Regions from separate parts of the Brevibacillus sp. WF146 genome, predicted to be linked through region 3. Evidence: riboswitches for the same ligand, from Rfam matches in the RefSeq annotation. Region 3 holds a riboswitch; each other region holds the start of a gene.
The links. A riboswitch is a leader RNA that binds a small molecule or an ion and turns the genes downstream of it on or off. The one in region 3 is predicted to bind cyclic di-GMP.

Region 1 (7,222 bases), 590 kb from region 3:
CGCGCCGCCAACTGCTTTCTCATCTGCAGCGAGTATTGGAAACAGACGAACACGCCCCCGGGCTTCAGCGCCGCCTCCACCTGGTCCATGATGGCGTCCCGCAGGTCCTGCGGAAAATTGGCAAACGGCAGCCCGCACACCACCGCGTCCAACTGTCTGATGCCGCATCTCTCCATGATCCGGGTCAGCTCCCGCGCATCCCCGCCGACATGCAGCTCCGGATAGCGCGCGGCCAACTGACGGCGCATCCCGTCGTCCTTCTCCAGAATCAGCGCCGTGCAGCCGGGTTGTTTCAGCTCGCGGATCATCCGGGTAAACACGCCCGTCCCCGCCCCCAACTCCGCCACCGCCGTCGCTGTCGTCCAGTCGATCGGCGCCAGCATCCGCCGGGCAAGCTGGCGGGAGCTGGGCATGATGCTGCCGACCGTCCGGGGCGAGCGCAAAAACTTGCCGGCAAACAGCAGCCCGTCCGCAATCGGCCCCCGTCCCGGCGTCGGCATGCCTATTCGTTCAGACGTGCCTTTCATCATTCCTGTCACTCCCTCTCTTTGTTGTCCCTATCCTATCGCGGAAACCTTAGCAAAAAGAGAGGGAAACGCTTAAGAATTTCTGAAGATTGCCGGGGGATCGGACAGAGAGGCCCTTCCTTCAAGCGTGTGCCCTTTTCCATAAGAAAAAAACAGTCTGCACGAGACTGTTTTCTGAAGGATTCCCCTATGCCTTGCGCCGCTTGCGCAGGGCGGCCAGCGCCTGCACCATCTCTTCCTTGTCGATTACGCCGAGCTGGTACAGTTCACGGATTTCGTCTTCGATCAAAAGGAGGTCGCCCTCCGGATCGCCCGTGTAGATAAACAGACCGTATCGCTGCAAAAACGCGCTCAGGTCAAAGTCGCCCGGCTGTTCCTTCAACGCACTCCCTCCAAATCGGCCGCCATGCGGGAAAGCACGGCATCGTAGTCAAACTCGACGGCAAACCCGGTGATGACGACAATGTTCGCGTGCGGGTACGCTTCCTGCCAGGCGGCCTCCTCATCCGGTTTCAGCCCGACGATGTACAGCGGATCGCGGGACAATTGCTCGTCCTCCGCCAGCAGCCGTAAAAACTGATGGCACTTTTCCTGTTCGGCAGCGGCGTTGAGGACGATGACGCAGCGCTCCACTTCGCCCGTCCGGCGCAGCTCCTGTATCATCTGAAACGTTTTGGCCGTAGGCACGAGCGCGTTCAGCTCGGGAAAGCGGTCTAGCAGCTCGTCAAGCCAGTCGTCTTCTTCCCAGGCCAGGTAGTAGATCATTGCAGTAGACATGATTGACAACCCCTCATGCGCGGATACATCGCGGATTTCAATACGATGTGTGACTTCCTGTTATTATACCACGCCGGCGGGGCGGCGTCCCGGTGAATCGCTTGACTTCGACAAAACCATCCCGTAAGGTGGAAACAGCATGACAAACTGTGTGGAAAGAGGTATGGTTCGCGTGAAAAAGAAGTACCTTGCCCTCCTGTTCCTGGTCGCCTTCCTCACCATGTTGGGCTTTGGCATCATCATACCGATTCTCCCGTATTTCGCCGAAAACGTCGGCGCCTCTTCGCTGCAGATCGGCATTCTGTTTGCCAGCTACAACATCATGCAGCTCCTGTTCGCCCCCATCTGGGGCATGCTGTCCGACCGGATCGGCCGAAAACCGCTGATCGCCTTTGGCTTGTTCGGATTTTCCGTCACCTTTATCCTGTTTGGCCTGGCCGAGAGCTATGCCGCGATGCTGGCTTACCGCATCATCGGCGGGATTGTCTCCGCCGCCGCGATGCCGACGGTCACGGCGATGGTGGCCGACCTGTTTCCGCCCGAAGAACGGGCGAAGGGAATGGGCGTGATCGGCGCCGGAGTCGGCCTCAGCTTCGTGTTTGGTCCCGTCCTCGGCGGCCTGTTGAGCGGGTGGGGCTTTGCCGTTCCGTTTTTCGTCTCGGGCGGCGTGGCGCTGTTGACGTTTCTGATCATTCTGTTTGCGCTGCCGGAAAGCCTGCCGCGAGAGAAGCGGACGGGCAGTTCCCGGGACAAGCGGGGCAATCCGCTGGCCGCCCTGTTTGGACCGCTCTCGCTCCTGTACGGCATCATGTTCATCGTCTCGTTTGCCTTTTCCGGCCTGGAGACGACATTTGCCCTCTACATAAACGATTTGTACGGTTACTCATCGAAAGACCTCGGCTACATGTTTCTCGTCATGGGGATCATCTCCGCCTTCGTCCAAGGGGGACTGATCGGCAAAATGGTGAAGCGGATGGGCGAACCGCTCGTCCTGACCATCGGCCTGATCCTGTACGGCATCGGCTTCTTTGCCATCCCGCTGGCCGCCAATTTTTGGGCGCTGGCGCTCACGCTCTCCCTGTTCGGAGCGGGGCAGGGCATGATCCGCGCCACCGGAACGGCGATGATTACGCAGCGGACCACCCAGGGCCAGGGCGTCACCAGCGGAACGATCAGCTCCATGGACAGCCTGGGACGCATCCTCGGTCCGCTGGCCGGCGGCGCCGTCTACGGATGGTACCAAAGCGGTCCGTTCATCGTCGGAGGCGTATTGATGGTCGTCATGCTGGTCTTGTTCCGCGCCCGCTACCGCCGGCTGCCGGAGCCCAGCGCCCAAGCGTAGGATGCCCACCATCCTTTCGTAATCGAACGCCCGGGGGAAAACGGGGAAGGCCCGGGCTTGACCAGGGCTTCCCCGCTCCATGACAAAAGGGAGTGCATCGATACGGGAATCGTAATCGACACACTCCCTTTCGTTTCAGGAAAAACGCTACACTTTAAACCTGTTTACCGTTTCCATCAAGCCCGTGGCGATTTCACTTAATTGTTGAGCGGTGGACGCCACTTCTTCCGACGATGCGGTCAGTTCTTCGGAAGAGGCTGCGACTTCTTCCGTGGTCGCCGAGTTTTCCTCTGTAACGGCGCTTACCTGCTCCACCCGTTCCATCACGATATCCTTGGACTTCACGATCTCGTCCATGGCCATGTACGTCTTCTTCATCAGAGGGGCGATGTTTTCGACGGAAGCCAGGATATCCGCAAAGGATTTTACCGTGTTTTCCACCGATGTCACCTGCTCCATGACGGAGGCTTCCACGTTCTGGGACGTTTTGATCACTTCATCCGTATCGTTGTGGATCGATTCGACCAACTGGAGAATGGTATTGGTATGCTGCCTGGACTCTTCCGCCAGTTTTCTGACTTCTTCCGCCACCACCGCAAACCCTCTGCCTGCTTCTCCCGCTCTTGCCGCTTCAATGGCCGCATTCAACGCCAGCAGGTTGGTCTGGTCCGATATGCCGGAAATGATATCGGTAATGCCGCTGATCTCCTTGACCGAGTCGGTCAGAATCCCCACTTTCTTGACAACGACTCCAATGGCTTGTTTGATCTCCTCCATGGAGGTGACCAGCTTATCCATTTCTTCTTTTCCGATATGGGCTTTGTTCTCAGCCGTTTCGGTTTCGTCCTTGACGTTTTGCAGTTCCTGATACACATGTTCGATGTTGCTGGTCAACTGCGACAGAGCCCCGACAATCTCGGACAAATCCTGGGCCTGAGTGGCCGCTCCCGCTGCTACGTGCTGCATGGTCGCAGCAAGCTCCTGATAGGATGCCGACATTTCCTCCGAAACAGCCGCCAGGTTTCGGGAATGATCCGTCACTTCATGCGAATTGCTCTTTACCTCTGTCAATGCTTTTTTCATGTTGTCGATGACCACTGACAACGACCTGTTCATCTGGGCAAATTCGTTTTTGCCTTCCGCTTCCAGCGAAACGGTGAAGTCATATGCCGAGAGCCTTGCCAGGACGCTGTTGATCTGAGCCATGGAGCCTTTCATCAGTGTTGTCAGGAGCAGCGTCAGGCCACCAACGATTACGGCGATTCCGACAGCAACTCCAATAAACCGGTTTTTCGCCTGCTGGTATTCCCCGTCGGCTTGATTCACCACTTGTTTCGCCTCATCCGCCTGCAAGGTCACCAGTTTGTTGATATTGGTTTGAACAGTGTCAGCATACTGGGTGAGTTGGGCTCTCTCTTCTTCCGTCGTTGCCACGTTGGACTTCAATCTGCCGATATACGAGTCCACTGCTTCCAGATAACGGGTATAATTTCTGTCGATTTCGTCAATAATGGCCCTCTGTTCCTCGCTCATCTCTTGATTCCGAACTTCTTCGAGGATGCTGCCCGCGCTGGACTTCTGGGTTTCGATCGACTGTACCACATTTTGATCATAGCGACTGGCAAACAACAGTTTTGCGGTTTCAAGCCTGATGCTGTAAAAGTCCGTTTCAAACTGCTTCAGTGCAAGGGATTTGAGCATGTTTTTCTCGTACAGATCGTCCATGTCCTGACTGAACGCTGCCATGTTGTTCAAGGCGGTGAAGGAAAGATATCCGACGGAAACCAATGTGACGACAAATAATGTAAGCAATAATGTGGTGATTTTCACGTTTTTGGCTACGTTCTTGTGTTTTACAACGATTGCATGATGATCTTGCTCATTGTCAACTGCATGTCTTGCTGCCACTTTTGATACCTCCAGGTTTCATGATTACGGTTGCCACTCATCCTTGCCTCTCGTCAATCCCTGCCAAATTCGGGCCCAACCCCCTTTTTCTGCCAAAATAAAAAAAGCCTTCCTGCTAAAAGGGCAAGAAGGCTTAAAAAACAGATTGGCAACCGGCTGCCATAGTAAACGAAGTTACCTTAGGCCCTTAGCTTTGCGTCCCTACTTTTCAATAGGTTTGCCTTTTTTCAAAATATATCAATTGTCAATATAATGGTAACTTATACCGTTGCGTTCCGTCAAGGGGGACACCTTTTCTCCTGCCTGCTCTCCCGGCTAGCTCTCCTGCCGCTCCATCCACTCGCGGTACAGGGCGTCGATCTCCTCCGTCAACCGCTCCAGCTCCTGCTGCCAGCCGATCCGTTTCCGGTAGTCCGTCTCGCCGCCGGACAGCAGGGCCATCACCTCATCCCGCCGGGCTTCCCGCTCGGCGATCGCCCGCTCCAGTTCCGCCAGCTTGTACGGGTTGGGCCGCTTGCGGGAGCTGGCCGCATCCGGGCCGGAACCGGCCGGTTTCATCGTGTGCGGCATCGTTTCGGCATGCGGCCGCTTTTCGCTTTGCAGCGGCTCCCCCGCTTTCCGCGCGTTCTCCGCCGTCCGGCTGCCAGCCCCGCTGTGCCGCTGTCTTCGTTTTTCCCGCGCCTCTTCAAAGGTTCCCTCGTCGTGGACCAGCCGGCCGTTTTCCACCCAGTAGACGCCGTCCACCATCTTTTGCAAAAAGTACCGGTCGTGGGAGACGATGAGCAGCGATCCCTGAAAGCCGGCCAGCGCCTCCTCCAGCGTTTCGCGCGCCTCAATGTCCAGGTGGTTGGTCGGCTCGTCCAGCACCAGCAGGTTGACGTCCTGGTGCATCAACTGCGCCAGCCGCAGGCGCATCCGCTCCCCGCCGCTCAACTGGCCGATCCGCTTGAACACCTGTTCGCCGTAAAACAAAAACGCGGCCAGCCGGTGACGCGCTTCCGCCTCGGAGACGGCCGCCGTCTCCCGAAACACGTCGATCACCCGCCGCTCCTGGTCCCCCTCCAGCGCCCGCTGGGAGAGATAGCCGAGCTTGACACTGCTTCCGATCCGCACCGTTCCCGCGTCGGGCGGAAGCTCGCCCACCATCATCCTGATCCACGTCGACTTGCCACAGCCGTTGGGTCCGAGGATCGCTTTTCGCTCGCCGTACCGCAGCAGGAGGGAGGCGCCGTCAAACAGCCGCTTCCCCCCGAACGACTTGCTCACGCCCTCCGCGACCAGCACCTCTTCGCCGCTCCGCTCCGCCTTGTGAAACGCCAGGCCCATCCGCTCCGCTTCCAGACGGGGCCGTTCGATCCGCTCCAGCCGGTCCAGCGCCTTTTCCATGCTTTTCGCCCGGCGGTGAAACGCCTCGTTGGGCGGATTGGAGCGGTTGCCCCACTCCTTCAGCCGTTTGATCGCTTCCTGCATCTTTTTGATCTTTTTCTGCTGCTCCTGGTACTCGGCAAACTGGCGCAGCAGCCGCTCCTCCCGCTCTTTGACGAAGGTGCTGTAGTTGCCGGTGTAGTGTTCCGCCACGCCTCCGTCGAGGTGGTAGATGGAACTGACCACCGCGTCCAGAAAGCAGCGGTCGTGCGAGATCATCAGCACCGTTCCCGGATAGTCGCGCAAAAACCCCTCCAGCCACTCCATCGCCTCCAGGTCGAGATGGTTGGTCGGCTCATCCAGGAGAAGAACGTCGCTCTGCTGGCAGAGCAGTTTGGCCAGTCCCGTCTTGGTCTGCTCCCCTCCGCTCAACCGCGCAAAGGGCGTGGACAGAAATCCCTCGGAGAGACCCAGGCCGTCCGTCACCTGTGCCATGCGGGCTTCCCACTGATAGCCGTCCAGCCGCTCAAACTCGGACTGCAGCGTCTGGTAGCGCCCGATCAGCCGCTCCAGCTCTCGGTCCGCTTCACCGACGCGGCTCATCTCCCGCTCCAGTGAGCGCATCTCTTCCTGTATCGCCAGGACGTCGCCAAAGGCGCTGGCGATCACGTCCCGCGCCGTCCATTCCGGCGGGTACTGCGGCGTCTGCGGCAGGTAGGCCCAGCGGATGCCCTTCGCCCGGAACACCTCTCCCGCGTCGGGCTGCTCCAGGCCGGCCAGCAGCTTGAACAGCGTGGTTTTGCCCGCGCCGTTCGGTCCGACGATGCCGACCCGCTCGCCCGCCTTGATCTCCAGCGTGACATCCCGCAGAACGGGGTCCGCTCCGTACGACTTTTGCACGTGTTGGGTCGCGATGATGATCATGGAAAAACGCCTCCTTGGGGTTGTGCCACCGCCCTGCCCGACAGACAGGTCCGGCCAAGCGGGCCCGCTCCCGCCCCGGAAACGTTGGAAACGCCTCCTGCTCCGGGCAGCACACTCGCCGGCGGCCTTTTTTGGACGCAAAAAAGCCGCAGGCCTACACCTGCGGCATCGTCGCGCAATCGGACAGTCGATGGGTTATCGATGCATGGTACGCCTTGGTTGATTCCGCTCAATTGTATGACCAAAAAAGGGCAGACTACCCCCTTGGCGGATTCCCTCATGCGTCATGCTGGTAACTTCTACCACAAACCACGCTTGAACGGCACCAAACACGTACCTGCACCTCCTTCCCCAGGATGATCGTACCAATCTTTTCTAT
Region 2 (7,222 bases), 870 kb from region 3:
TCTTCGGACACGTAGGCGACCAGCACGGCAGTCACTCCGGGGATGCACATGCCGTGCACGACCCGCCAGACCAAAATCCAGGTGAAGGAGTCCGTTATGGCCAGCATGGCGCTCGGAACAATCAGCAGCAGGCAAAAAATCCCGATCGCTTTCTTGCGGTCCCACCGATCAAACAGCGGCGCCAGCGCGAGCGATGAAACCGCGAGCGCGATGATCGTCAGGGAGATCGTCAAGCTGGCTGTTGCGATCGAGATGCCGTACTTATCGGACAGCCACGGCAGCAGCGGCTGAGGCGCGTACAACAAGATGAACACGTTCATGGTGGCCAAAAACATAATGATTTGTCGGCGTGCCATTGATCGGCCTCCTTTTCCCCAAAACGTTATTCAGAAGGCAATCGTCCGATGTAAGCGGAATCCGGATACACCAAACGGCCTTGGGAGGCTTCAATGATATGCGCGCACCAGCCTACCGACCGCGTTAAAGCAAAGGTCGGCGTGAACAGCTCCGGTTCGAAGCCGATCGCATTCATGACGGCAGCCGCATAATACTCCACATTGGTGTACAGCTTTTGGTGAGGTTTATATACGGCCAGCAGATCCTGGGCTGTTTGCTCCACGTGCACGGCCAGATCGAGCCAGGCATCACTGCCTGACAATTCGGTGGCGATGAGCCTTAAAGCTTCGGATCGTGGGTCTTTCGTTTTGTACACGCGGTGTCCGAAGCCCGGCAATCTTCCTCCGCTTTCCAAGCGCCGCTTGATCCACGGCTCAGCGTTATCTTTCGTGCCGATGTCTTTCAGCATGTCCAGCACCAAGGAAGGGGCTCCGCCATGAAGCGGTCCTTTCAAAGCGCCGATGGCTCCGGTGATCGCGGAAACGAGATCCGAACGGGTCGAGGCGATCACGCGGGCGGTAAAGGTGGAGCTGTTCATCCCGTGATCCATCAGCAGGTTCAAATAAGCTTCCAGCGCCTGAACATGGACGGGGGACGGCTCCGTACCCCTCAGCATGTATAAATAGTTAGCGGTATGCCCGAGGTCGGGCCGGGGAGCAACAGGCTCCAGGCCCTTGAGCCGACGGTAGCAATAAGCGATGATCACGGGCAGCTTTATGATGACGGAGGTGGCTTGCTGCAAAGTAGGCGGATATTCCGGGCTATCGATGCTCAGCGCGGAGACAGCGGTACGCAGCATGCTCATCAAGTCGTGCGTTTCGGAAAGGGCGTCGATGACGTTTCGGACGGAAGCGGGGAGCTCCCGTGCGGACGCCCACTTTTCCAGCGTGTCCTTGCGCTCGTCTACGTCCGGCATATTTCCGTGCAGGAGAAGATATGCGACCTCCTCGAAGCTTTTATCGCGGGCCAGATCCCTGGCGTGAAATCCCCGGTACACCAGGTTCCCCTTCTCTGCGTCGACAAGGCTGACCGCGGTTTTGGCGACAACGACATTCTCAAGTCCTTCATTCACAGTCATGGTTCGCTCTCCTGTCTATATCGATGTCCGTTTTATATGGTAAGGCAGGTTATGGCACCATATTGAGGACGCGCAGTGGTTGTTCTTCCCGAGCGCGCCCCAGCATCGCATCGTAGATTTCCCTGCCCATCAAATCCCGGCCAATTAACGATTTCAGCACGTCCGTGCTGCCGTCGGCTATCATCAGGCCGCGCACGTCGCGCAGTTTCTGCTCAAGGCCGTATTCCTTGACGTAGCCCCGGGCGCCATGGATCTGCAGCATGTCGTCGATCGCCTTGTAGGCCGTGGTCGTCGAATACCATTTGGCCATCGAGGCTTCCATTGTATTGGAATGACCGCGGTCCAAAACGTCCAGCGCCTTCAGGCTGAGCAGACTTGCCGTTTCCAGAAGGGTCGCGTGCTCGGCGATTTTGTGCATGACGGACTGAAACCGGCCGATCGGACCGCCGAAGGCCATCCGTTCTTTGGCATACTGCACGCCTTGCTCCAGTGCCTTTCTGGCCGCTCCGACGCAGATGATTCCCATCAGTACCCGCCAATAGCCGAAGTGTTGGTTGAATATCCGGAAGCCTTCCCCTTCCAGACCCAATCGGTTCTCCGCCGGAATCACGACATCGTGAAGCCGGAAGCCGCCATAGGACCAACCTTTCATTCCCATCGGCTCCAGGGCGTATTTCTCGATATTGGGATCGTTCATATCGACAAGGAAGGCGGTCAAGCCTTTCGTTCCGGAACCGTGCTTCGTTTGAGCGAAGACGACGAATACGCCGGCCTCCTCCACACGGCTTACCCATTCCTTGCAGCCCGACAATATGTAATTCGATCCATCTTTGCGAGCGAACGTTTCGATAGCGGCCAGGTCGGAACCGCAGTTCGGTTCCGTCAAACCGACGCCCACCAGTAAATCTCCTTTTATGAGTGAAGGCAAATACCTGCTTTTTTGCTCATGAGTTCCGAATTTGGCGATCATGTTGCCGTGTCCGGCGCCGATGACTTCGCGGGTGTTGACTCCGAATTTGCCGCATTCCTCGTAAAGAAGTCCCATTGTAACGGCGCTCAAACCTTCGCCTCCGTATTCCTTCGGAACATCCAGGCCAATTAGTCCCTGTTTGCCGGACGCTTGGCGAATCTGCCAAGGCAGCTGCTCGCTCTCGCTTTTTAAAGCATTTTCTACATCCAAGTCGATCATGAATTGTCTGACCTTTTCAATCCACATCATTTGGTCTTTTGTCCACTCAAAATTCATAGTACTCCCTCCGATTTTCTGTGTTTTTTAATGTGGAATAAACTGTACGCCAAATGAGTTTGACTTATTTGATTTCGATGAACCTCCTACATTTCACATTTTGAAAATAAAAAAGCCCCCTTTTGCAAAAAAGGGCAGCCGAAAATAGAGCATGTGATATAGAACTAATTCCGGCAGCCCGGCGATCATGGTCGTTATGACTTTAGACCCGTAGCTTTGCGTCCTAACCTTTCGGTTAGTTTGCCCTTAACGTAAATTTTTCCTTTTTGCTAGTTCGATTGTAACGCATTTTCAAAAATTATCATAGACCATTTGCATAAATTTTTATTAACTTATCGTTGGTTTTGAAAGAAGGACAAACGATGTATCACTTCCATTGTCCTAACTTCAGCGGTGAAATCTCAGCAACAAATTATACTCATTTTCAATAAAGGTGGGCATTTTAATTTTTAGACAACATGTTCCGCAAACTTTCTTCAGTAACGATTGCATTAGAGCTGCTGCTTGGAGCCACAGTCAGTTATCAACCCCAAGAAGCAGTCACTTATGACAGTCAAATAGCTAAATTTAGGCCTGGAGTAGGCGGAAGGAGACTCAACCATGGAGATTATCGACTTCTCATCAGAAAAGAACAAGCATGCGATCAAAAAGGGAGTCTTGCGCAGGCTGCCGGATTGTTACGAGTACTGTTTTCTTCCAGACTACGAAATGAAATATGACTCATTTCAAAGCCAGAGCATTCAAATGCTGGAATTCTTCTTCACGTTGTTGGAGCTGAAAAACAAAACATTGTTCGTCTCGGTGCAGTTTCCCTTGTATTATGATACGGACCGGATCCGGGAATTCCTGGAGTACTATACGTTCAGTTACGATGAGAAAGATGAAAAGGGCTATTATGTGAAAAATGCGCTGGAGATCGTTGAAGGTAAGCTATTCAAGGGAAAACCATTGGTCATTGGCCGGCGTGGAAGGAAGAAACTCTATTATGATGTGTCTGCCTTTCTCGAAGTGACGGCGCACTATAACCAATACCACCAGATCGTCCATACGGGACAGGCTGAAATCTTTCCAATGGACAGTTTATTGTCGCCGACTACATGGACGACTACTGTGGTACCATCGGATTTTACAGGAAAACCGATCCCGTCATTCCGGTCAGCTATTACCTGGACAGTGACGCTCCTGTCTACATCCAGCTCGATGAAGGGGCGGACGGCAGTAAAATGTGCGTAGTGGAGCAAAAATATAATCTTGATTCCCTGATCAAAAAGGAAAGAAATCGAATAAGACAGGCCGGAGAAGATGAGGATTCGGATGTTTGTGACAAGGATGACATATTGGATAGAGAGTATCCGATTCCGGAACAATAAAAAATAGGAAAGCGGACTTGCTACCAATCTCTTTACACAGGGTTACGACCAGTCGATACCACTGTGTAAAGGAGTTGATATGGCACGCAATCCACAAACGGGTCGAAGGGAAATGTTGTTTTACCTGCCTGACCCGGAAGCGGGGGCGAATGGTTCCGGCCAGCCGGCCCAACAAGGTTGGCGCAGACATCCGTGACCGTATGCCGGTGATCTTGAGGCAGGAGGCCTATCGCTTGGCAGATTCTTATTCCTGATCGATCGGTTGGCTAATGTGATCTTCGAATGGATCAATATATAAAGATCCATTCGAACTTTTTACGGCATAATTAATCTTCTCGATGGAGAGCCCTCGCTTTCTCACTTGCGATAGGAGCCATTCTTTTGTAATCCCGTTATCTTTCAAGTTGTCCTCAATGATTTGGCCGTCCATGATCAGTTCAATTGGGAAATATTGCCTTATGTTGGGTTTCAGTTTTAAGTCTTTTCGTGTTACCGGTAGGTATTTCGGTTTTCGAAGTACGGAAATTTTTCCATTCAGTTCAAGTACGGCATATTGAACTTCTTCAAGGTTGAAAATATTTTTTTCCCGTAATTCCTGATTTAGCGTATCTAATGTCAGTTTCAATTTTCGCATGTTATTCTCCAAGATTTTTCCGTCTTGGATGAGAACCGTTGGCTGACCTGAAAACCATTTACGGAGCGTTCGGTTTTTCAGTGCTAGATACATGAGGAAATACGCTATGCCGCTGAAAGTGAGCAATGCGGTGATCAACTCCCAGACACTCGTTTGCTTGTTAAATGTCAAATTGGCTGTTATCGCGCCCAATGTAATCGTAGCTACAAAATCGTGATACGTCAGTTGGGCAACCGTCGGTTTTCCAAGCGTACGAGCAATGACCATTATAATAGCAAATGCAAGAACAGATCGAAGAACGATGTCAAAGATATGTGAGTCCATTTCACACCGCCATCATTCGTTATTGTAAACCATTACTATTTTTATCCGTATTTTTTTGTTTTCAATCGAAGAGAAGCATGTCGATTTACGAATGGATGGAGTGGATTCCCAGGATTCCCCCCATCCTTCGTCAAGGGATTCAGGGATTCGACAAGAGCCGGAGCGAATCCGTTACCAGGGTTCTATGCGTATGTGGGTAGTCCATCTGCGCATGGCGGAAACTGTGGCAAAAATCCCGCCGATGACCGTCGCCATTGCCCGAAAATTGGGATCATTCCCTCAAAATCCAATTGCGAAACAAAAAGGGACCCTGTAAACTGAAGACAGAAAGGAGAGCAAGCGCTTTCCCTATTTCCGAATCGAAAAAGAATGATACGAAAGTGGATGAGAAATGAAGACAACCATTTATGACGTTGCGGAGAAAGCGGGCGTGTCCATATCCACGGTTTCCCGCGTGATCAATAATACCGGCCGGATCAGCGCGAAGACGAAGAAACGGGTCCTGGAAGTGATTGAGCAGTTGGGCTACCAGCCCAGCGTGGTCGCATCCGCGTTGACGGGAAAGCGTACGCGTACGATCGGACTCATCATCCCGGACGTTGCCAATCCCTTTTTTGCCGCGGTCGCGCGGAGGGTGGAGGACCGGGGAAGGGAACTGGGCTTTAACCTGTTGATGTGCAACACGGACAACAACCCGGAAACGGAAGACATGTACCTGTCCTTGTTGAAGCAGAAAAGCGTCGACGGCATCATCATCGGCACCACCACGAGAAATCATCGCGTCTTGAAGGAACTGTTGCAGGAGAATCTGCCGGTGGCGCTGATTGCGCAGGACATCCCGGAATTGACGATCGACGTGGTATCTGTCGACGATTATCTGGGGGGGTATCAGGCTGCCTCCCACCTGGTTTCGCTGGGGCACAAACGGATTGCCATCTTGCTGGGAAACATGAATCGAACGAGTGATAAATATCGACTGCAGGCGTTTCGGCAGGTGCTGGAGGACAACGGCTTGGAGCTGGAGGAAGACCTGGTGATCCGGACGGATTATTCGCTGGAGGACGGGAAGCGGGCAGCGCGGGAACTGCTGACGTCACCCAAACGGCCGACAGCGATTTTTGCTTGTTTTGACTTCCTGGCCATTGGCGTCTACCAGGCAGCCAAGGAACTGGGGCTGCACATCCCTGACGATGTGTCTGTTGTCGGATTCGACAACACGATATTGGCGTCCATCGTAGATCCGCCGCTGACGACCATCGCCCAGCCGATTGACGAGATGGGACGTCAGGTGATGGATTTGCTGGTACGTGAAATCGAGGGGGAAAAAAAGACGAAGCAGCGTGTCATTTTACCGCCCGAGCTGATCATTCGCCAGTCCACGAAGGCCATACCGTAGACGGGCCGGCAGTTTTCCGAAAGCATCACGATCCTGACGGACACACGCGCTCTGCCTCTCCTCACGAACGTGCAGGGGATGGCAGAGCGCTTTTTTTGTCACAGATGCGCAAGCGCCATTACTTTTCATTCAATTTTTTATTTTCTAAAAAATATGTTGCAAGGCGCGGGCGGAGGATGTAAAATGAAGACAAATTAGAGAAAGCGCTTGCGCAACCCGCAGCACGGAGTGTCCTGCAGCCATGAGCGCGGTGACATCGCGGCATGATCCATCCGGTCAATCGGTTTCGATCGAGGAGAAAAAACGAGCAGGATGCGATTTGTCATGGAAAAAGTGTAAGCGCTTTCTGATTTGGCGAAATACGGGATAGGTGTGGAGAGAAGGGAGACATGCTGCATGGCGTTGGTGAAGGTTGGCATTTTGGGAGCGGGCGGGATTGCCAAGGTACATGCCTCGATCCTGAAGCGAGATGAACGGGTGGAGATTGTGGGCGTGGCCGACATCTTGGAAGGACGGGCGATGGCCCTGGCGGCTGAGGCGGGGAGGGCGAAAGCGGTCGGAAGCCTGGAAGAGCTGTTTGATCTTGGCGTCGACGCGGTGTATGTCACCACCCCCAATACGCTGCACGTGGAGCCGGTACTTGCGTGTTTGAAACGGAACATCCACGTGTTCTCCGAAAAACCGATGGCCACGTCGTTGGCGGAGGCGGAACAAATCAGAGAGGCGGCGGCATCGTCGAAAGCGGTGTACAATCTGGGGATGAATCGCCGGTATGCGT
Region 3 (7,222 bases):
GATGCAGGAACAGGGCGCGGTCTGGGCGGCCACATCGGGAACGGCTGTCTGGCTGGGCGCAAACGGCTTTTCCGTCACGCACGTGGTCGCGGACGAGCGGGATCTGGCAGCGCTGCTGCAGACGGAAACCGTAGCCTTTTCGCTCATCACCGCCACCAAGGGGAACCGGCGCGGCCGCAGCGGCTTTGCTCTGCGGAGCCGGCTGGTCCAGCAGGGGGTTCCGCTGTTCACTGCCGCGGAGACGTTTGCGCTGTACGTGGAAGCCATTACGGAGAAAAGAGGTGACGGGCATGCAGCCTGTGAAGATATTGGATCACTTTGCAAGCGAGCAATTGGCCAGTTGTAAAGGAAAAGACCTGCTCCGCGTCGATGAATTCAGCGGAGAGGAGCTGACTCAGCTCCTGCATTTTGCCGCCTATCTCAAACAGCGGCAAAAAAGCGGTCAACCGTATCAGCCGCTCAAGGGGAAGACATTGGGGATGATTTTCGACAAGTCGTCGACGCGCACCCGCGTTTCCTTTGAAGTAGGCATGTACCAATTGGGCGGCATGAGCATGTTTTTGAGCGGCAAGGAACTGCAGCTCGGACGCGGCGAGCCGATCAGCGATACGGCCAAGGTGATGTCCCGCTACGTCGACGCCATCATGATCCGCACGTTTTCCCACGCCGGGGTGGAGGAGCTGGCCGAACACGCCAGCATTCCGATCATCAACGGCCTGACCGACCAGTTCCATCCGTGTCAGGCGCTGGCCGACATGCTGACGATCTGGGAGCACAAGGGCACGCTGCAGGGCGTCAAGCTGGCCTACGTGGGCGACGGCAACAACGTCGCCAACTCGCTCGTGCTGGCGGCCGCCCTGCTGGGCCTGGACGTGCGCGTCGCCACGCCGCCGGGCTATGAGATGGACGCCGACATCGTGAAGAAAGCGGCCGCGTATGCGCTGGCCAGCGGCGGCCGGGTGGGCGTCACGCACGATCCCGCCGAAGCGGTGAACGGCGCCGACGTCATCTACACGGACGTGTGGACCAGCATGGGCTTTGAAGCGGAAAACGAGCAGCGCCTCAAGGATTTTGCGGGCTATCAGGTAAACGAGCAGCTCGTCCAACACGCCGATCCCGGTTACCTGTTCATGCACTGCCTGCCTGCGCACCGCGGAGAAGAAGTGTCGGCCGGCGTGATTGACGGTCCCCACTCCGTCGTCTTTGACCAGGCGGAAAATCGCCTCCATGCGCAGAAGGCTGTCTTGGCAGCGCTGTTGTGAATATAGTTCTGGGGAAATTTTACCATTCAGAAATTGAAGCTATTAGACTATGAATCTATGATTGCCGAAATTTGTCATGAACGTGTAAAATATAGGTAGGAAGCGCGATGAAGTACAGACTGTATCTGGTCGCTTGGTCTGTATGGAGCCAGTAGCGAATCCGCCCTCTTTTCGAACGGAAAGAGGAAAGAAGAGCACAGGCTGTATGTGGTCGCTTGGCCTGTGTGTCCACAAGTAGCGAAACCAGCTTTCTCCACTATGTAAAAGGGGGGAATTGGAATGAAAAAATGGTTCGTTGCTGTCTTGCTGGTAGCCGGTATTGTTGCTGCAACTTCTGCTAATTATCACATTGGTTAATAATTTCAATGGCAAGGGAAAAACACCGCTTGACTGAAAAGTGGTGTTTTTTCCTTACCGTCTGGGGGATTTTGTATGTTGCTGGATGTCATTCTTCTCTCTTTTCTGATTGCGCTGCTCAGGGGAGGAAAACTAAAAGAAATCCCTACATTTAAAGGAATAATGATGCTGGTTGCCAGTATTGCGCTGCAGATTCTCTCCGCATTTGTTCCCGCGTACGGGGGTATTTTTGTCTCCGCAGCTTATTTGTTTATTCTGGGTTTTTTTCTCATGAACCGGGAATTTGAAGATATCCGCATTCTCATGGTCGGCTGGTTTTTAAATGCGATTGTCATTTGGACGAACGGCGGGAGAATGCCCATTGATCTGGAACAAGCCAAGAAACTGCCCTACGACCTCACTCCGGTACTCAACGGCACCGACTTTAAGCATACGGTCTTGACAGAGCAAACGGTTCTGCCCTTTTTGTCCGATATTATTTATATGCCGTCCATTATTCCGAGGGTGATCAGTATCGGTGATATTTTTATTATGTTAGGGGCATTTCTGCTTGTTCAGCGCTTGATGAACAAGCCGATCTCGTTACTTCAACTTCGAGAAGGTAAAAGTTATGCGACAAAGAGCTGAGAAACGATACATTTTGAAAGGATTACTGGTGATTTTGGGGTTTACCGTTTCCGGTATCCTCATCATTTTGAACTCCCTGCCTTACTGGGAGCCCAGAGAAAACTGGGAAATATTGATTTCCTATGTACTTCTCACCATCATCTCTTCATTTGCGCCCGTCAGGACGTTAAACTATATACTCACACTTAACAACGCCGTTATTTTTTCAGGGATACTGCTCTTCGGTGCGTGGGTCGGAATCTGGTCGGCCGTTATTGAGGCTTTGATTTTATCCGTCCTTGTCAAACCCAATCCCTTAAAAGCTGCCGCCAATTTCGGACAAATTATGCTGACGATATGGGCTGTAGATGTTCTGAAAACGGCGTGCAATGTGCTTCCCGTTCCCACCATGATCACGGATGTAATCCTGGTGGTAGCGTATTGGTTTATTAACATCATGCTTTGCGGATTAGGAATTTCCTATTTTCATAAGTCGAAATGGATACCGACAGTAAAAAATTTGGCGAATGGAACAACGCTTACCTACTTGCTTTTGTTGATTCTCGGCGGCGTCAGTGCACGCCTGGTTGAAACGTTTGGGCTATCCGCCATCGTACCGATGATGGTCGCTTTTGTCCTCATGAGTTTTGTCTTTTATCAATACTACGATAGTCTTACAAAACTGCGCCAAAAAATGGACGAGATCAAATCCTTCAACCACAAATTCCTCACCGCCATGGCCGCTTCCATCGATGCCCGTGACCATTACACGAGCGGCCATTCCCAGCGGGTGGCCCATTGGGGACGGGAGATCGCCCGGGCGATCGGGCTGCCGGAGGAGAAGGCGGAGGAGGTTTATTTTGGCGGGATTTTGCACGACATCGGCAAAATCGGCATTGAGGATCAGATTCTCAACAAACGTGGGAAATTAACACCGGAGGAGTACGACAAGATCAAGCAGCACACGGTGATTGGATATGAGATTATCCTGCAGGCGGGCATGTTTCACGAGCTGCTGCCGGCCATCCGTTCGCACCATGAGCGAATCGACGGCAAGGGCTATCCGGACGGATTGGTCGGCGAGGAGATTCCGCTGATGGCCCGCATTCTGGCCATCTCTGACGCCTTCGACGCGATGGTGGCGGACAGGCCGTACCGCAAAGGGCTGCCGGTAGAGGAGGCCCTGCAGGAGATCAGCCGTGGGGCGGGGACGCAGTTCGACGCCGAACTGGCCTATCATTTCATACGCATCATCAGGCAGCTGCCCCGCGATGAATTGGAAACGATCATTCGGCAGGACGCGCAGCCGCAAAGGCATCTGCAGGAGGTGGCCCGATAGGGGACCCTCCTGTTGACGCTTCACGAGCAGTCCCCGGTGCTCGGACGAGCCCGGGGATTTGCTGTCCGGATGCAGGCCATGCGCGAAAAAATGCGAACAAACGCTTGTCTTTTCACCTGGTCTGGGACATACTGGAATCGGGTTGCATCTTTTTGTGAGGTGATAGCACATGATTCCCACGTATCAGGATGCGGACATTATTCTGAAATTGTACGATCAGTTCGAATCGGAACGGCTGCGGGCCGCGAGACAGTGGTTCGCCACCTCGCTGGCGGAAGAGGAGCTGGATTACGACGCGTTTTTGCGCCTGTATCCGCGCGGCAGCGAAGGCTATAACCACTTTGTCGCGCTGTACGGCTTCTTCGAGATGGTAGGGGTGCTGCATAAAAACGGCCTCGTCCATCCCGACCTGCTGTTTGACATGTGGTTTGTCAACGGCTTTTTCCGCCGGATGTACCCGATTTTCGTCGGATGGAGGGCGCAGGGAGACATTCACGTGGCGGAAAATTTTGAACGGCTGGCCCTGGCCGAACTGAAGTGGATCGGCACGCACAAAGGAAAGGAATACGTTCCCGAGGTGCCTTACGCCCGCAAGTAAGGAAGCGCCGGACAACCATCAGGGTTGTCCGGCTTTTTGCATGTTGGGCGTGATGTCGGCCAGGTCGTATTTCACTTCCGAAAAGTTGCGGATCACCAGTTCCTCTCCGGTGCGGTTCCCTGTTCGCTTGTCAATGACGAGTCGCCATATTTCGTTTAGCCGATAATGTTTTCCTCCCTGCCGCAGAAACGCGTGGTTGCGCTCTTCGACATGGTACGCACAGGGCCATTCCCGGTCGGTGAATACGGCTCCTTTGAGGTGGTTGTCCGTCAGCCAGACCCGGATCTGAAAAGTCTGCCGGGTCGGATTGAACAGGCGCAGGTCGACATAGTTGTAAAACACGCTGGCACCGCTGCCGAACGGGAGGACGCGGTGGTCGTCGGGAAACGGATCGAACTGGTGATGATGCCGCTCCGTCACCTGCAGCGGCGTGTGCAGCGCCATCCAGAAGAGCAAGTTGGCCAACTGGCACAGCCCTCCGCCCACGCCTGTCCTCACTTCCCCTTGCGACAGCAGCAGCCCTTCCACATATCCTTTGGCCGCCGTCGTCTTCCCCACCCGCTGCCAAAAGGAAAACGTCTCGCCCGGTTTGATCAAGAGGCCGTCGATGGACGGCACGGCAATGCCCAGATTGACCACTTTGTTTTCCTGCAGCCGGGGATCGGTGCTTCCCAGCTTTCGCCGCAGCAGCGATTGGTGTCTGTTGCAGGTGAAAGGCAGGGAAGACGCCTGCTGTTCCGCTGCGAACCGCACGCCGCTGATCCTGTCGGATATCGATCGGCAAAGCCGTTTTTGGAATACGCGCACATGGTAAAACACCGGGTGCAGGCGAGATAGCCTCATCGCGGCCGCCTCCTCATCGATTCGTTCTCTATCTTTATTTGTATCATGGAAGAAAGTGGAGCAGAATAGAAAAGTGGTTGTATTTTTATAAATTCGTTTGTATAATTACTCATGAACAAATCTTCGAACAGGGAGAGGGAACGATGGCAAGAGAGAAAATCGTATTGGCCTATTCGGGCGGTTTAGATACATCGGTAGCAATCAAGTGGCTGCAGGAGACGTACAACTACGACGTGATCGCGGTCGCGCTGGACGTGGGCGAGGGCAAGGACCTGGAGTTTGTGCAGAAAAAGGCGCTGCAGGTGGGGGCGCTGAAATCGATCGTGGTGGATGCAAAGGATGCGTTCGCCCAGGAGTACGTGCTGCCGGCGCTGAAAGCGAACGCCATGTACGAAGGGAAGTATCCGCTGGTGTCAGCGCTGTCGCGTTACCTGATCTCCCGCGTGCTGGTGGAGATCGCGGAAAAAGAGGGGGCGGTGGCGGTCGCCCACGGCTGCACGGGGAAAGGGAACGACCAGGTGCGCTTCGACGTGTCGTTTACGGCGTTGAATCCCAATCTGAAAATCGTCGCGCCCGTTCGCGAATGGGGATGGTCCCGCGACGAAGAGATCGAGTACGCGAAAAAGCACAACATTCCGATTCCGATCGATCTGGACAATCCGTACAGCATCGACCAAAACCTCTGGGGCAGAAGCTGCGAGTGCGGCATCCTGGAAGATCCCTGGGCGGCTCCGCCGGAGGGCGCGTACGACCTGACCAAATCGATCGCGGATGCTCCGGACCAGCCGGAAGAGATTGAGATCACGTTTGTCAAAGGCGTGCCGACCGCGCTGAACGGGGAAGAGCTGCCGCTGGCCGAGCTGATTCTCAAGCTGAACAAAATCGCCGGCAACCACGGCGTCGGCCGAATCGACCACGTGGAAAACCGCCTCGTCGGCATCAAGTCCCGCGAAGTGTACGAGACGCCGGCGGCCACCACGCTGATTCTGGCGCACCGCGAGCTGGAGTTCCTGACCCAGCCGCGCGAAGTGGCTCAGTTCAAACCGATCATCGAGCAAAAGATGGCCCAGGTGATCTACGAAGGTCTTTGGTATTCGCCGATCCGCAACGCGCTGCAGGCGTTCATCGAGGAAACACAGCAGTACGTCACCGGCGTCGTTCGCGTCAAGCTGCACAAAGGGCACGCCATCGTCGTCGGACGCAAATCGGCGTCGTCGCTTTACAGCCACGAGCTGGCCACCTACGCGGCGGGCGACCTGTTTGACCACAAGGCGGCGCTCGGCTTCATCAAGCTGTGGGGCCTGCCGACCAAGGTGTACGCCCAGGTGAACGAAGGCGTGCTCCACGAAAACGCGAAAACGGCGATCAAGATTTTGGACGAAAAGGATGCGATCGTGCAATGAAACTGTGGGGAGGACGCTTCACAAAGCCGACGAACCAGCTCGTGGAAGAATATACCGCTTCCATTACCTTCGACCAGCAGATGTGGCGGCAAGACATCGTCGGCAGCCTGGCACACGTGGCGATGCTGGGCAAGTGCGGCATCCTGCCGATGGAGGAAGTCAGACAGATCATCGCCGGTCTGAAAAAGGTAAAGGAAAAGATCGAGCGGGGACAGGTGCAGTTTCTCGTGGAGCACGAGGATGTGCACATGAACATCGAAAAGCTGCTGATTGAGGAAATCGGCCCGGTGGGGGGCAAACTGCACACGGGGCGCAGCCGCAACGATCAGGTGGCGCTTGACATGCACCTCTATCTGCGGGAGAAGCTGATGGAGATCATACAGCTCGCCACGTACCTGCAGGAGGCGCTGCTGGAACAGGCCAACCGCCATCTCGACACGGTCATGCCCGGCTACACCCATCTGCAGCGGGCCCAGCCGGTCCTGTTCGGCTACCATCTGATGGCGTACGTGTCGATGCTGCAGCGCGACATCGAGCGGATGCGCGACTGCTGGAAACGGGTCAACGTCCTGCCGCTCGGCGCGGGCGCCCTGGCCGGCACGACGTTCCCGATCGACCGGGCGTTCGTGGCCGAGATGCTGCAGTTTGACGGCATCTACCTGAACAGCATGGACGCTGTCAGCGACCGGGACTTCATCGTCGAGTTTCTGGCGGACGCTTCCCTCCTGATGGCCCATCTCTCCCGCCTCTGCGAGGAACTGGTCATCTGGAGCAGCCAGGAGTTTTCGTTTGTGGAACTGGATGACGCGTTTTG
Region 4 (7,222 bases), 310 kb from region 3:
CGGATCGGCACGGAACGGATGCCCCGGGAGATCATTCGGGTGTTTGCCGTATTGAAGAAAAGCGCGGCTTTGGTCAATCAGCGGCTGGGCAAACTGGACAGCGAGAAGGCGGAGGCCATCGCGGCGGCGGCCGATGAGGTGCTGCAGGGGAAGTGGGACGAGCATTTTCCCCTGGTGGTGTGGCAGACCGGCAGCGGCACGCAGTCCAACATGAACGTGAACGAAGTGATCGCCAACCGGGCCAACCAGCTTCTGGAGCAGCGGGGAAGCGCCCTGCGGGTCCATCCCAACGACGATGTCAACAAGGCGCAAAGCTCCAATGACACGTTTCCGACGGCGATGCACGTCGCCGGGCTGATCGCCGTCGAAGACCAGGTGCTGCCCGCTCTGGCCGCCCTCAAGGAAACGCTGCGCCAGAAGAGCGAGGAGTACCGGGACGTGATCAAGATCGGCCGCACCCATCTGCAGGACGCCACCCCGCTGACGCTGGGACAGGAGATCAGCGGCTGGCACCGCATGCTGGAAAAAAGCGAACGGATGATCACGGAGAGCGCGGAATACCTCCGGGAGCTGGCGATCGGCGGCACGGCCGTCGGCACCGGCATCAACGCTCATCCCCGGTTCGGCGAAATGGTGGCGGAAGAGATCAGCAGGCTGACGGGGAAGCGTTTTGTCTCTGCGGTCAACAAGTTCCACGCCTTGACCAGCCACGATGAGCTGGTTTACGTCCACGGCGCGTTCAAAGCGCTTGCCGCCGATCTGATGAAAATCGCCAACGACGTCAGGTGGCTGGCCAGCGGTCCGCGCTCCGGCATCGGCGAGATCACGATTCCGGCCAATGAGCCGGGCAGCTCCATCATGCCCGGCAAGGTGAATCCGACGCAGAGCGAAGCGCTCACGATGGTCGTCTGCCAGGTGATGGGCAACGACGCGGCGATCGGATTTGCTTCCAGCCAGGGCAACTTTGAGCTGAACGTGTTCAAGCCGGTGATCATCTACAATTTCCTGCAATCAGCCCGGCTGCTGGCTGACGCCATGCGCTCGTTTTGCGACAACTGCGCAGTCGGAATCGAACCGAACCGGCCGGTGATCGAGCGGAATCTGGAACGCTCGCTGATGCTGGTCACCGCGCTGAACCCGCACATCGGCTACGAAAAGGCGGCGACCGTCGCGAAGCTGGCCCACCAGGAAGGGATCACGCTGCGGGAGGCGGCGGTCAAAAGCGGGATGTTGACGGCGGAGGAGTTCGACCGGATCGTTCGGCCGGAGAACATGATTCATCCGAAAGAATAGCAAGCAGGGGGCATCAAGATGCCCCCTTCGTCACGCCTTTTGAAACTCGACGATCACTTTGAACAGATCGCCGTCCAGCTCGATGGCCAGCCGCCCTCCCTGCAGTTCCATGATGCTTTTGGCGATGGCCAGTCCCAGACCGGAGCCTTCCGTGTGGCGCGATTGGTCGCCTCGTTTGAAGCGTTCAAACAGTTCGTCCGGGTCAAACTCAATCTCGTAGGCGGAGACGTTTTTCATCGTCAGCACGACGCTGTTCGCCTGTTCGGTCAGCGAAATGTAGACCCTGGTGTGGGGCAGCGCGTACTTTAGGACGTTGCCGATGAGATTTTCAAAGACCCGCCAGGTTTTTTTCCCGTCGGCCAGCGCGTGGATGTGCGGCTTCTCCGTCTGAACCCGGAACGTCAACGAGGATTCGGCGATGGCATCGCTGAACTCCGCCAGGGCCTGATTGAGCAGGGCGGCCACATTGACCCGCTCCATATGCAGCTCGACGGACCCGCTCGCCATTTTGGACGCTTCAAAGAGGTCGTCGATCAGCACCTTCAGCCTGTGGGTTTTGCGTTCCAGCACATTGACGTAGCTGCTGACCTCTTCCGGCGACAGATCGGGGCGTTTCAGCAGATTCACGTAGTTGACGATGGAGGTGAGCGGCGTTTTCAAATCGTGCGAAACGTTGCTGATCAGCTCCGTTTTGAGGCGCTCGCTCTTCATCTGGCTTTCCAGGGCGTGGCCCAGTCCCAGCTTGATATTGTTCAGGCAGCGGGCCAGATGGGCGAGATTCCCTTTGCCGCGCTCCTCGATGAGAGAATCCAGATTGCCGGCCGCCATTTCGTCCGCCCCCCGGAGAATGTTGTTCAGCAGGGCGACCCGGCGGAGGATGTACGGCAGCACGGCTGCAAGGTAAAGCAGCGAATAGCATGCCCCCACCAAAAACAGCCGCTCCGATCCATAATGAAGGCCTATCAGAACAAAACCCATGCCCGTTCCCAGGCCGATCGTCAGCACAAAGACGAGGCTGGCCTTGAAAAATACGGATCGATTGGCGAAGCTCTCTGCCAGAAGCGTGCGGAATTTTCGATACAAGCTGGACTCCCATTGCTGCCGGAGGAGCGTGTGGTCGTTTATCAAACGCCATGCCTCTTTTGCGTTTAGCCCCAGATAGGCGATGCATGCCGCCGTAAAGGAAAGCGTCGTCACATGTTCCAGGCCGATGGGAAAATAGAAGAACGATTCGTCCCTGACCCAGCTCAGTGTGACCAGCCCGACCGCGAGAACTGTCGCGCCTCTTGCATCGAGGGGAACCCGCCGCAACAAGGAGGCGCATCTGTCGGCAAGCGGAAAATCCAACGGACTGCGCTTCCGCAGATAAACGAAGAGTCCAACTGCCGCAATAACACTTACGGCCAACAGGATACATTCGTTCAGCAGTCGCTCCCGTATGCCGAGTGCATAGGCGTAATCGTCTTGAAACCGGGAGTAACCCGCGGCCGCTTGAGGGATAATCAAATACCCCTCGAGATTGTTGGCGAGAAAGAATTCATTTGCCTGCTGTATCTGGTAATCGCTCGGCGAAGCCAGTGGGAAATGGATCGAATAGGCCGCCTTTTTCTGCAGGTTCCTGATGATGTTGAGGTCGTAGGAATGGTTGGTGTATACCTCGCCCGTATTCCGATCCTTGATGTAGTATTTGATGGTGTCGCCTCTGACGGCCAACGCTTTTTTCGCCTGTTCATACTCCTGATCCCGGGCGGCTGCCAATGTCATGATTCGCTCATCCATCTGCTTTTGATTTTCCTGCTTCACTCGGGCCAGTTCCTGATCGCGCGCCTGCGCGAGTCTGCTGGCCTCGGCGTGATTGCCGCTGCGCTCCGCCTCCATGATGTTGGCCTCATAGCGTCCCTTAATCTCCTCTTCTTTCTCCCGGAGATCGGCCGCAAACGTCTCTCGGATTTGCTCCAGCGTATCGGCGCCAACCTTTTCAGTCACGGTCAGTTTGGGATCATTCTTCTCCTTGAAATGAACCGTTATGGCCAGGTTAACGACTTCCGTCAACTGTTGGTGAAAGGAAGGGCTGCGAAAGTAGTAATCCTTGTCCAGGTATTCCCGGTGCCGGATCACATCGGCGGCCGCAAGCAAGGCGAGAGCGGACAGGTGGACAAGCAGGACCAGCGCGATGACGGGCCCGTATTTATTTTTCAATCTTGTAGCCAATGCCCCACACCACCTTGAGATATTGAGGTTCTTTCGGGTTGATCTCGATTTTTTCGCGAATTCTTCTCACGTGCACGGCCACCGTGTTATCCGCGTTCAGGCAGGGCTCCTTCCACACTTTTTCGTAAATCTCTTCGATCGAAAAGACCCTGCCCCTGTTCTCCATCAAAAGCTCCAAAATCTTGTATTCCGTAGGGGTGAGCCTTGCTTCCTCGCCGTCCACGTACACGGTTTTTTCCCGCTTGTTCAAGACGAGTCCCCGCACCCGGATTTCGTCTTCGCGGGCGGTGTAGTTGCCCAGGTGGGTGTATCGCCTCAACTGTGATTTCACACGGGCGACAAGCTCCAGCGGATTGAACGGTTTGGTCACGTAATCGTCGGCACCGATGGTCAGCCCCAGAATCTTGTCGGTATCTTCCGATTTGGCCGACAGCATGATGATCGGGATGTTTTTGCTTTCCCGAATGGCAAACGTCGATTTCAATCCGTCCATCTGCGGCATCATGATGTCCAGGATGATCAGATGAACCTCTTCCTGCTCCAAAACCGCCAGGGCCTCCTGCCCGTTACCTGCTTTCAGCACGTGGATGTCTTCGCTTTTCAGATAGATCTCGATCGCGTCCCGGATTTCCGCTTCGTCGTCCACGACCAGGACATTGTACGTTGGCATGATCATCACCCGTCTTCCTTCGTCAAACTTGTCGTGTACCGGAGCCAGCTCTATCTTACCGAGAATATTTTACAAATCGGCTGTAAAAATCCTTACAAAATTCTTAAGAAAATCGTTCCATCATTTCATTCGTGGGGAGGCAGGTCGACAGGGGAGAAAAGAGGACAGTGCGAAGGTCGCGTTTCGTTCCGTCAGCGCGCAGATTTTAAAAATTTATGAAATCTTTTAGATTTTCTGGCCCTCATTTTTCAATTTGTGCTATAGTGCTTTTAGCATATTTTAACACGGGAAAAAGTGACAAAGGGCAAACCCGTTGAAAGGCGGGGACGCAAAGCCACGGGTCTAAGGTTGCAGTAAATGCAGCTATGACAGCCGGGTTGCCAAACCGCAGGCATCGCAGGCTGTCGGATGGCAGTCTGCTTTTTTTGGCAAGCCGTTCACGCACTTTCCGCCACTAGGAGGGATCACCATGGGAACCAGTCTGAAGCAAAAACTGTTGTATGTGATGTGCCTGCTGCTCATCGCCAGCCTTGTTTCGGTTTGTGCGGCAAGCTACTGGAGCTCCTCGCGTCTGCTGGAGTCCAGTTTGGATAAAGAGGCCGAACTGACCGCATCCAATCTGTCGATGAAGATCGACCAGTTTTTCCAGCAGAAAATTGCCGTGATTGAAACGATCGGCAAGCTGATGTCCGAAGACAACAACAAGGAGCATGACTTGAAGCTGATCCAGCAGGCCCAGAAGAACTATCCGGAATTTGAGACGTTCTTCTTTTCCTATGACTTGAGCGGGAAAAAGGTCATCAACTTCCAAGGGGACGTGACAGACGTGTCCGACCGGGCCCATTTCCAGGAAGCGGGCAAAGGGGAAGGAAAAATCGTCGTCTCCGAACCGGTCGTCTCCAAGCGGACGGGCAACAACATCGTAACCATCATCGTTCCGCTGATGAAAAACAACGTCCAGTACGGGTACATGGGCTCGACCATCCCGATCAACGAGATCCAAAAGACGGTGTCCGCCGAGACGTTCGGCCAGAGCGGCTACGCCTTTTTGGTGAGCAAGAAGGGAACGTACATCTGGCATCCGCAGGAAGACCTCGTGCTGAAGGAATCCATTCTCAACTCCAACATTCCGGAGTACCAATCCGCTTTCCAGGCCATTCAGGAAGGCGGGCACGGCATTCTTCAGTATAAAAGGGACAACGTCGACCAGTTTGCGTCCTATGCTTCGACGATGTTGAACTGGGGCGTGTTCATCACCGCTCCCGCCGGTGAGCTGCACGCGCCGGTGGACAAGCTCTCGGTCAACCTGCTGGCCATCTCCGTCGTGACGTTGGTCGTCGGCGTCGCTCTGGTCTATCTGCTGGCGGTTCGCCTGGTCCGCCCGATTCAGCGGCTGAATCAAGCGGTCAAAGTGGTGGCCGGCGGCGATCTGACGGAATCCGTCACCGTCCAGGGTAAGGATGAAATCGCCGTTTTGTCCCGCGATTTCAACCAGACGGTGTCTCATCTGAAGGACCTGATTCGCGGCGTCACGCTGTCCTCCGATCAGGTGCTTCGGGTCACCAGCGAGGTGTCCGCCGGCATCGAGAACGCGACCAATACGATTCACCGGATCGGGACGTCCATTCGCCAAATCGCCGACGGGGCCAAAACGCAGGCGGGCAGTTCCCAGGAAGTGTCCATCTCCATGAACGACATGGCCAGCGGGATCGTCAAGATTGCCGAGACGTCCTCGCGGGTGTCCGAAGCGGCACGGGAGGCGGCCCAGCAGGCAGAAGAAGGCACGGCGGTCGTCGAGCAGGCCGTGCGGCAGATGAAGAGCATCGGGGAAGGCACCTTGAAAGTGTCGTCGGCCATTGAGCGGCTGAACGGCCGCTCTCAGGAGATCGAGAGCATTTTGGACACGATTACCGGACTCACGTCGCAGATCAATCTGCTCGCCTTGAACGCCTCCATTGAAGCGGCGCGGGCAGGGGAGCACGGCCGGGGCTTTGCCGTCGTGGCCGGCGAAGTGAAGAAGCTGGCCAACCAGTCGGAAGAGTCGGCCGCCAAGATCGCTCAATTGATCGCCGAAATCCAGCAGGACACGGCGAACGCGGTCGACACGATAAACGCGGGGCAGCAGGATGTGCAGGACGGGGTGAAACTGATCGAGGAAGTACGCGAAAAATTCGTCCATATCCTGGAGGCTTCCCGCAATGTGGCCGACCACATCCTCGAAGTGTCGGCGGCGTCGGAACAGATGTCGGCCGGGTCCGAGGAGGTCAGCGCCTCCGTGGAAGAGATGCACACCATCGCCAAACACGCTTCCGAAGACGCGAAGAACGTGGCCGATGCGGCGGATGATCAGCTCCGGGCCATTCAGGAGATCGCCGAGTCGGTACAGCAGTTGAAAGAGGTCGTGGGCGAGCTGCAGCAAGGACTCGGGAAGTTCAAGCTGTAACGGGAGGCGGGAACGGAAGCGGCCCCCCTGTCAGCACAAGCCTCACAGGTCGGGGCCAGCCGGCCGGCTCAAGCCGCACACAGGATGGACAAAAGGGGGGATGCCTGTGTAGGGAGGAGAGAGCCCCTGCTTGGGCAGTGACGCCCCGCAAGCAAGATCGACAAGAGAAACCGACAAAACGGCTACCATGGGAGGAGAACGACAATGAAAAAATGGAAAAGCATGCTGATTGCAGGAACAGTGGCGGTTTCGCTGCTGGGAACGGGCGTGGCCGCTCATGTGTCCGCCGCAGGTGCCCAACAGGCCCAACCGGCGGCGACCGTCGCGGACAGCGCCGCAAAGCAGGAAGCCAAGAAAAAATACGAATCCCGGCTGGATGAAATCATCGCGAGAGGGTACATCCGCATCGGAACCACCGGGGATTACAAGCCGTTTACATATCTCAACCCGAAAACAGGCCAATACGAAGGGTACGACATCGACGCGATGAAAGAGTTCGCCAAAAGCCTGGGCGTGGAAGCCCGCTTTGTGCAAACCTCCTGGCCGACACTGATGAACGATCTGCTCGCCGACAAGTTTGACATTGCCGTGGGCGGCGTGACCCG

Region 1: it holds a riboswitch for cyclic di-GMP, as region 3 does, so the genes downstream of both, A6764_RS06170 (methyl-accepting chemotaxis protein) here and A6764_RS03355 (DUF5317 domain-containing protein) in region 3, are expected to answer to the same signal.
Region 2: it holds a riboswitch for cyclic di-GMP, as region 3 does, so the genes downstream of both, A6764_RS07540 (acyl-CoA dehydrogenase family protein) here and A6764_RS03355 (DUF5317 domain-containing protein) in region 3, are expected to answer to the same signal.
Region 4: it holds a riboswitch for cyclic di-GMP, as region 3 does, so the genes downstream of both, A6764_RS01995 (methyl-accepting chemotaxis protein) here and A6764_RS03355 (DUF5317 domain-containing protein) in region 3, are expected to answer to the same signal.

The regions. Positions count from the first base shown of each region.
Region 1 covers NZ_CP109943.1:1,272,069-1,279,290, reverse strand. The annotation lists gene A6764_RS06190 (class I SAM-dependent methyltransferase) at 1-530, opposite strand, end outside; gene A6764_RS06185 (YqgQ family protein) at 715-909, opposite strand; gene A6764_RS06180 (hypothetical protein) at 906-1,304, opposite strand; gene A6764_RS06175 (MFS transporter) at 1,477-2,646, shown strand; gene A6764_RS06170 (methyl-accepting chemotaxis protein) at 2,794-4,554, opposite strand; cyclic di-GMP riboswitch class I at 4,699-4,786, opposite strand; gene abc-f (ribosomal protection-like ABC-F family protein) at 4,870-6,843, opposite strand.
Region 2 covers NZ_CP109943.1:1,544,098-1,551,319, forward strand. The annotation lists gene A6764_RS07530 (MFS transporter) at 1-356, opposite strand, end outside; gene A6764_RS07535 (citrate synthase/methylcitrate synthase) at 383-1,474, opposite strand; gene A6764_RS07540 (acyl-CoA dehydrogenase family protein) at 1,524-2,720, opposite strand; cyclic di-GMP riboswitch class I at 2,890-2,975, opposite strand; gene A6764_RS07545 (hypothetical protein) at 3,321-3,953, shown strand; gene A6764_RS07550 (DUF421 domain-containing protein) at 4,335-5,048, opposite strand; gene A6764_RS07555 (LacI family DNA-binding transcriptional regulator) at 5,440-6,444, shown strand; gene A6764_RS07560 (Gfo/Idh/MocA family protein) at 6,841-7,222, shown strand, end outside.
Region 3 covers NZ_CP109943.1:678,370-685,591, forward strand. The annotation lists gene carB (carbamoyl-phosphate synthase (glutamine-hydrolyzing) large subunit) at 1-346, shown strand, start outside; gene argF (ornithine carbamoyltransferase) at 291-1,262, shown strand; cyclic di-GMP riboswitch class II at 1,355-1,437, shown strand; gene A6764_RS03355 (DUF5317 domain-containing protein) at 1,695-2,246, shown strand; gene A6764_RS03360 (HD-GYP domain-containing protein) at 2,230-3,564, shown strand; gene A6764_RS03365 (DUF4760 domain-containing protein) at 3,734-4,162, shown strand; gene A6764_RS03370 (VanW family protein) at 4,181-5,005, opposite strand; gene A6764_RS03375 (argininosuccinate synthase) at 5,149-6,408, shown strand; gene argH (argininosuccinate lyase) at 6,405-7,222, shown strand, end outside.
Region 4 covers NZ_CP109943.1:368,104-375,325, forward strand. The annotation lists gene fumC (class II fumarate hydratase) at 1-1,293, shown strand, start outside; gene A6764_RS01985 (sensor histidine kinase) at 1,324-3,504, opposite strand; gene A6764_RS01990 (response regulator transcription factor) at 3,482-4,174, opposite strand; cyclic di-GMP riboswitch class I at 4,468-4,559, shown strand; gene A6764_RS01995 (methyl-accepting chemotaxis protein) at 4,644-6,617, shown strand; gene A6764_RS02000 (transporter substrate-binding domain-containing protein) at 6,822-7,222, shown strand, end outside.